2 regions of the Micromonospora luteifusca genome follow, and region 2 is predicted to be linked to the other one. Evidence: riboswitches for the same ligand, from Rfam matches in the RefSeq annotation. Region 2 holds a riboswitch; the other holds the start of a gene.
The links. A riboswitch is a leader RNA that binds a small molecule or an ion and turns the genes downstream of it on or off. The one in region 2 is predicted to bind S-adenosylmethionine.
Positions count from the first base shown of each region.

Region 1: another riboswitch for S-adenosylmethionine. It lies ahead of JOD64_RS23865 (ABC transporter substrate-binding protein); the one in region 2 lies ahead of JOD64_RS12035 (aminotransferase class V-fold PLP-dependent enzyme).

Region 1 covers NZ_JAFBBP010000001.1:5,216,445-5,219,841, reverse strand. Annotated here, with positions in the region: gene JOD64_RS23870 (APC family permease) at 1-1,248, shown strand, start outside; SAM riboswitch class IV at 1,336-1,447, shown strand; gene JOD64_RS23865 (ABC transporter substrate-binding protein) at 1,726-2,607, shown strand; gene JOD64_RS23860 (amino acid ABC transporter permease) at 2,650-3,397, shown strand, end outside.
Region 2 covers NZ_JAFBBP010000001.1:2,702,096-2,705,492, reverse strand. Annotated here, with positions in the region: gene JOD64_RS12040 (FUSC family protein) at 1-249, shown strand, start outside; gene JOD64_RS12035 (aminotransferase class V-fold PLP-dependent enzyme) at 283-1,533, opposite strand; SAM riboswitch class IV at 1,604-1,724, opposite strand; gene JOD64_RS12030 (PrsW family intramembrane metalloprotease) at 1,748-3,226, shown strand; gene JOD64_RS12025 (hypothetical protein) at 3,251-3,397, opposite strand, start outside.

The sequences.
Region 1 (3,397 bases), 2.5 Mb from region 2:
GTCGGGTTGTCGCTGCTGGTCTTCCCGAAACTGGCGTTGGGTCTGTCCGGCTTCGAGACCGGGGTGGCGGTCATGCCGAACGTCCGAGGTGACCCACAGGACTCCGAGGCTCGACCGCTGGGCCGGATTCGCGGCGCGCGCCGGCTACTCACCACCGCCGCGGTGATCATGAGCGCCTTCCTGATCACCAGCAGCGTGACGACCACCGTGCTGATCCCTGCGGAGGATTTCCAGCCGGGCGGACCGGCGAACGGCCGGGCGCTGGCCTACCTGGCGCACGAGCACCTCGGGGAGGTGTTCGGCACCGTCTACGACCTGTCCACCATCGGGATCCTGTGGTTCGCGGGGGCGTCGGCGATGGCCGGTCTGCTCAACCTCGTACCTCGCTACCTGCCCCGCTACGGCATGGCACCGACCTGGGCGCGGGCCGTCCGGCCGCTGGTGCTGGTCTTCACCGCGGTGGCGTTTCTGATCACGGTCGTCTTCGAGGCCAGCGTGGACGCGCAGGGCGGCGCGTACGCCACGGGTGTCCTGGTATTGATCACTTCGGCGGCGACCGCGGTGACGCTCGCGGCGGTGCGACGGCGTCAGCGCGGCCGCACCTTCTCGTTCGGAGCCATCGCGGTGATCTTCGTCTACACCACCCTGGCGAACGTGGTGGAACGCCCCGACGGTGTCAAGATCGCGGCCTGTTTCATCGGCGGGATCATCGTGGTCTCGCTGCTCTCCCGGCTGTCCCGGGCCTTCGAGCTGCGGGTCGACCACGTCGAACTGGACCCCGTCGCGACCCGGATGATCGACGAGCGTGCCGGACGGCGAATCCGGCTCATCGCCCATGATCCCGACCGCCGGGACGTGGCCGAGTACCGCGCCAAGCTGGAACAGACCATGGCGGACAACGACTTTCCCGACGACAGCGACGTCATCTTCGTCGAGGTCCACGTCAGCGACCCGTCGGACTTCGAGACCGAACTGCTGGTCCGTGGCAGCGTGGCGGACGACGCCTTCCCGGTGCTCAGCCTGACCAGTTCCTCGGTGCCCAACGCGCTCGCCGCGCTGCTGCTGGAGATCCGCGACCGGAGCCGGCGACGCCCACACATCTACTTCGAGTGGAGCGAGGGCGGCCCGGGTCGCAACATCCTGCGCTACCTGGCGTTCGGGCAGGGTGCGACCGCCTCGGTCACCCGCGAGATCCTGCGCCGCCAGGACCCCGACCGACGCCGCCGCCCGCACGTGCACGCCGGCTGACCTGTGGGCGGGGCATCCCGTCGCACACCGTGAGCGTGGTCATAACGACTGGACGATCCACCCGGGCGTGCTGCTAGCCTCGCCGCAGGTCATGAGTGCCAGCGCGAAGCCCCGGCTCGCTGGCCGGCAACCCTCCTCCGCGGTGGGGTGCCCCGGGTGAAGACCAGGCACCGGCACGACGCCGGTGCAAGCGTGGCCTGGCACCCAGGTCAGCACAGACCCGGGAGAACCATGAGCATCATCCTCAGCAGCGCCCCATCGACCGACGTCGCGGATGTCCGCGCCGGTTGGCCCTCGCCGGCACTGACCCGGCGACGGCACGTGGACATGATGCGAATGTGCGGCGCCGCCTGTCGTCGCGGCATCACGCACTAGCGCACTCACCTTCCCGAGCCCTTCCCAGCGGTACGCCCATCGGGCGCACCGTCGGCGGCGCACGCCTGTGCACGCCGAGACGCGACCTTTTCGGAGACACCCGTGCGATTTCTTCCTACCCTGACCCGCGCCGCCGCCCTGGGCGCGGCCACGATCCTGGCCGCGACCACGCTCACCGCCTGCGGCAACGACAGCTCGTCCGACGCCACCGCCAACCCGTACGGCCTGGCGCAGCCGGGCGTGCTGCGGGCCGGCACGCTGACCGACGCCCCGCCGAACGTCTACCTCAAGGACGGTAAGTTCACCGGTTTCGACAACGACCTGCTGACCGCCGTGGCCAGCAGGCTCGGCCTCAAGGTCGAGTTCGTCGGCACCGACTTCTCCGCCCTTCTCTCCCAGGTCAACAACCACAAGTTCGACGTTGGCAGCTCCTCGATCACCATCACCGAGGCACGTAAGAAGACCGTCGACTTCGGCAACGGCTACGACTTCGGCTACTTCGGCCTGGACGTCCCGGCCGGCTCCCCGATCACCGGCTTCGACCAGCTCGCCGGCAAGCGGGTCGTGGTGGTGCAGGGCACCGTCCAGGACGACTACGCCACCGGCGAGCAGCTCGACCCGGTGCGGGTGCCGGACTACAACGGCGCGATCAACCAGCTCAAGGCCGGCACCGCCGACGCGTGGATCGCCCCGGCCGAGATCGGCGAGAAGTCGGCCGCCGAGAGCAACGGCAAGATCAGCGTTGCGGCCAAGCAGCTCAGCCCGGCACCGACCGCGTACGCCGTCGCCAAGGGCGGCGACAAGCTGCGCGAGGCACTGAACAAGGGCCTCGACGAGGTCATCGCGGACGGCACCTGGAGCCGGTTGCAGGCGCAGTACTACCCCGGCCGGCCGATCCCGGCGGACTTCACGCCGGGCAGCGGCACGGTGACGGCCCCGTCCGCGGCAGCCACGCCGTCGGCGTCCGCGTCGACCGCTTCCTGAGTACCCGGTGACGAGCGAGCAGGGCGGTAGGAGAGGCGACCGATGGATCCGTTGAGCACTCTGTGGGAGACCTTCTTCGACATCGACGCCATGCGCGAGGCGCTGCCCGAGATGCTGACCGTCGGGTTGCCCAACACGCTGATCCTGGCGGTCTCCGCCGCCCTGCTCGGCTCGGTGCTGGGCCTGTTGCTGGCCGTCGCCGGCATCTCCCGCAGCCGCTGGCTGCGCTGGCCGGCGCGGGTCTACACCGACGTGTTCCGAGGGCTTCCGGCCGCGGCGACGATCCTGCTGATCGGCGTCGGGCTGGCCCCGCTGGGCATGCAGGTCTGGGGGCCGGACCCGTACCCGTTGGGAATCCTGGCGTTGTCGCTCATCGCGGCCGCGTACATCGGGGAGATCTTCCGCTCCGGCATCCAGTCGGTGGAGGCCGCCCAGTTGGAGGGCGCCCGTGCTCTCGGCTTCTCCTGGGCCGACGCGATGCGGCTGGTGATCATTCCGCAGGGCATCCGGCGAGTGCTGCCGGCGTGGGTGAACCAGCTCATCGCCCTGATCAAGGACTCCAGCCTGGTCTACTTCCTCGGCCTGGTGGCCAGCCAGCGGGAGCTGTTCCGGATCGGGCAGGACTACGCGGCCACCACCGGCAACGAGTCCGCGCTGCTGCTGGCCGGGCTCTGCTACCTGGTGCTGACCGTCCCGCTGACGCACGTCGTCAACTGGATCGACCGGCGGCTGCGCAACGGCCGACCGGCCACCACCGCGCCAGACGAGGACGAGGACGAGGACCAGGACG
Region 2 (3,397 bases):
CGGGAGCGGTCGCTCCGGGCGGTCAGCGAGGCCGGCCGGGCGTACGGCGCCGGGGTCGGCTTCTCCGGCAGCGTGGTCATCGCCCAGGTCCGGACCACCGCGAGCGACCTGCTGGTGGCCTCCGGGATCGAGCAGGAGGAGGCGAACCGGTGGATCCGCACCGCCTTCGGCGAGCAGGAGCGGCCGATCGGTGAACCGGCCGAGCCCGACGAGGGGCCGAAACCACCCACCGCCCCACCGGTGGGCTGAGCGGGATCCAGCCCAGCTCGGCGTGCTGTGCCCTCAGCCCAGCTCGGCGAGCGCGGCGAGCAGCCGGTCCACCTGTGCTGCCGTGCTGCCGAGGCCGATGCTGGCGCGCAGTGCGGTCGGCGGCAGGTCCCGCCGGCCGGTACGCCCCGCCGCCTCGGTGAGCAGCCGTCGGGCCAGCGGGTGGGCGCAGAACAACCCGTCGCGTACGCCGATCCGGTGCTCGCCGGCCAGCCGCGCGGCCACGTCGGCGGAGTCCCAGCCGGCGACCACGAACGAGACGATGCCGACCCGCGGCGCGTCCGGGCCGAAGGTACGCAGCTCCACCACGTGCGGCAGGGCGGCGATGCCGGTCCGCAGTCGGGCCAGCAGCGCCTGCTCGCGGGCGGCCAGCGCGGCCCGGTCGGCGTCGCCGAGCGCCGCGCACACTGCCGCCAGCGCCACCGCGCCGAGCAGGTTCGGGGTACCGCCTTCGTGCCGTGCCGGACCGGTCGTCCAGGTCACGTCATGGGTGGCCGGACCGACGCGGCTGGTGGCGCCGCCGCCCGCCAGGTACGGCGGGGCCTCGTCCAACCAGTCCGCCCGCCCGATCAGCACGCCCGCGCCGAACGGCGCGTACAGCTTGTGGCCCGACACGGCCAGGTAGTCGACGTCGAGGGTGAGCAGGTCGACCGGGGCGTGCGGGGCGAGTTGCGCGGCGTCGAGCACGATCCGGGCACCGTGCCGGTGGGCCACCTGGGCCAGCTCGGCGACCGGCCACAGCTCACCTGTCACGTTGCTCGCACCGGTGACCGCGACCAGCACCGGCAGCGCCGGGCTGCTGCCCCGACGTAGCTCGCTGAGGGCGGCGGCGAGGTCGCGTACCGCCCCGGCGGGGTCGGTGGGCACCGGGAGCCGCACCGAGCCGCGCGGCCAGGGCAGCAGGTTGGCGTGGTGCTCGGAGGCGAAGGTGACCACGGTCGTGCCGGCCGGCAGCGCCCGCGCCAGCAGGTTGAGCGCGTCGGTGGTGTTGCGGGTGAAGATCACGTGATCGTCGGCGCGGACGCCGAAGAAGTCGCCGATCGTCTGCCGGGCCTGCTCGTACGCGAGGGTGCAGCGCCGGGACAGTGCTCCCGCGCCACGATGCACGCTGGCGTACCAGGGCAGCAGCTCGGCCACCGCGTCGGCGGCGGCCTGCGCGCACGGTGCGCTGGCCGCGTAGTCCAGGTTGATCTCGCCTGGCACGCCGAGGACGTCGAGCGGCCGCGACGAGGCCGGCGTGGGCGTGGCGTCGAAGCGGGTGGGCAGCGAGGGGACGAGGGTGACGGGCACGCCGGAACCTCCGGGGTCAGGGACCCCGGGTGCACTGTTGGGACGGGGTCCGCGCTTGCCCAGCACACCGATCGGGCTGGGCCCGGTCATCACCCGGGGCACCCCACCGCGAACTCGACGAGGGTTGCCGGCCAGCAAGCCGGGGCTGAACGCTGGCACTCGTGACCTGTCGGCAGCATAGCGGCTACCGATGCGCCCGGACCAGCCGGCAGCGGATGGCTACGCTGACCGCATGGCCGACACCCCGCCCGGTTCACCTCTGCCGTCGTCGCCCGCATCCACGGCCCCGTCCGTCGGCGAGGCACCCCGGATGCCGTTGCGCCGACTGGGCTGGCGACGGTTCCTGGTGCTGGCCGGGGTAGTGCTGTTCATCGCCGCCTGCGCGGTGTTCATGGTCTTCACGCTCGGCCAGTCGCTCGGCGCGCAGGCTCTGCTGATCGGGGTGGCCGCCGCCATTCTGCCGGTGCCGGTGCTGGTCGCCTGCTTCCTCTGGCTGGACCGGTACGAACCGGAGCCCTTGAAATATCTGGTCTTCTGCTTCGCCTGGGGGGCGTTCGTCTCCACCGCCGCCTCGCTCACGGTGAACGACTTCGCCGCGAGCCGCTTCGACGACTGGGGCCTGCCGTCCGCGCTCACCGGGGTGCTGGTGGCGCCGTTCGTCGAAGAGCTGACCAAGGCACTGGGCCCGATCCTGCTGCTGGTGTTCCGCCGTCGTGAGTGGTCCGGGATCACCGACGGCCTGGTCTACTGCGGGCTGTCCGCGGTCGGCTTCGCGATGGTGGAGAACATCCTCTACCTGGGCGGGCTGGGCTACGCGTCCGGTGCCGACCGTTATGGCCCGGCGACGGGCATCCAGCAGGTGATTTCGATCTTCATTCTGCGGATCCTGTTGTTCGGGTTCGCCCATCCGCTCTTCACCTCGATGACCGGTATCGGGCTGGGCATCGCGGCGCGGACGGCCGACCGGAGGGTGCGGGTGCTCGCCCCGATCGCCGGCCTGCTGCTGGCGATGATGCTGCACGGCACGTGGAACCTGCTGCCCACGCTGACCCAGGTCACCGGCGAAGCGTTGATCATGCTGTACGGCTTCCTGGGCCTGATGGTGCCGGTCTTCTTCGGCACCGTGGGATTGGCGGTGTGGCTGCGCGCCTGGGAGGGGCGGCTCACCGAGCGGACATTGCCCGACTACGTCCGTGCCGGTTGGCTGAGCCCACCCGAGGTGGCTGCGTTGAGCAGCCTCGGCAGGCGGCACGCGGCCCGCAGTTGGGCGCGGCGGGTGGCCGGCGACGCCGGGGTGCGGGCGATGCGCGGCTACCAGTCCGCCGCCACCCGGTTGGCCCTGCTGCGCGACGGGACGCTGCGCGGGTTGGACCGTAAGCCCGCCGACCAGGAACGGACCGCACGGGAGGAGCGGGAGTTGCTGGACACCATCAGCGCGTACCGGTCGTTCTTCGTCGGTCGGGACCCGCAGGCCCCGACGGGGGTCTGGGACGGCAGCCGCTACCACCTGCGCTTCCCGGACGGTACGCAGCGTTCGGTGGATGCGCCGGACGAGCCGGTGGTGCCGATTCCGGTGGTGCTGGCCCCTGCTCCGCCTCCGGTGGGATACGCCCCGCCCGGCTGGCCCGGCCTGCGCCCTGCGGCGCCGTGGCCGCCGGGTCATCCCTGATCGCCGGCGCCCCGGCGGGCCGGTTCAGGTCATCAGGGTGGTGAGGAAGTCACCGAAGCCCTGGAACATCGCGATCAGCGCAGCCCCGATCGCCTTGAACATCTGCGCGGCGCCGTCCGGCCGGAAGGCCACGAAGTAGATCAGGAACGCGACACTGCCCCAGGTCAGCAG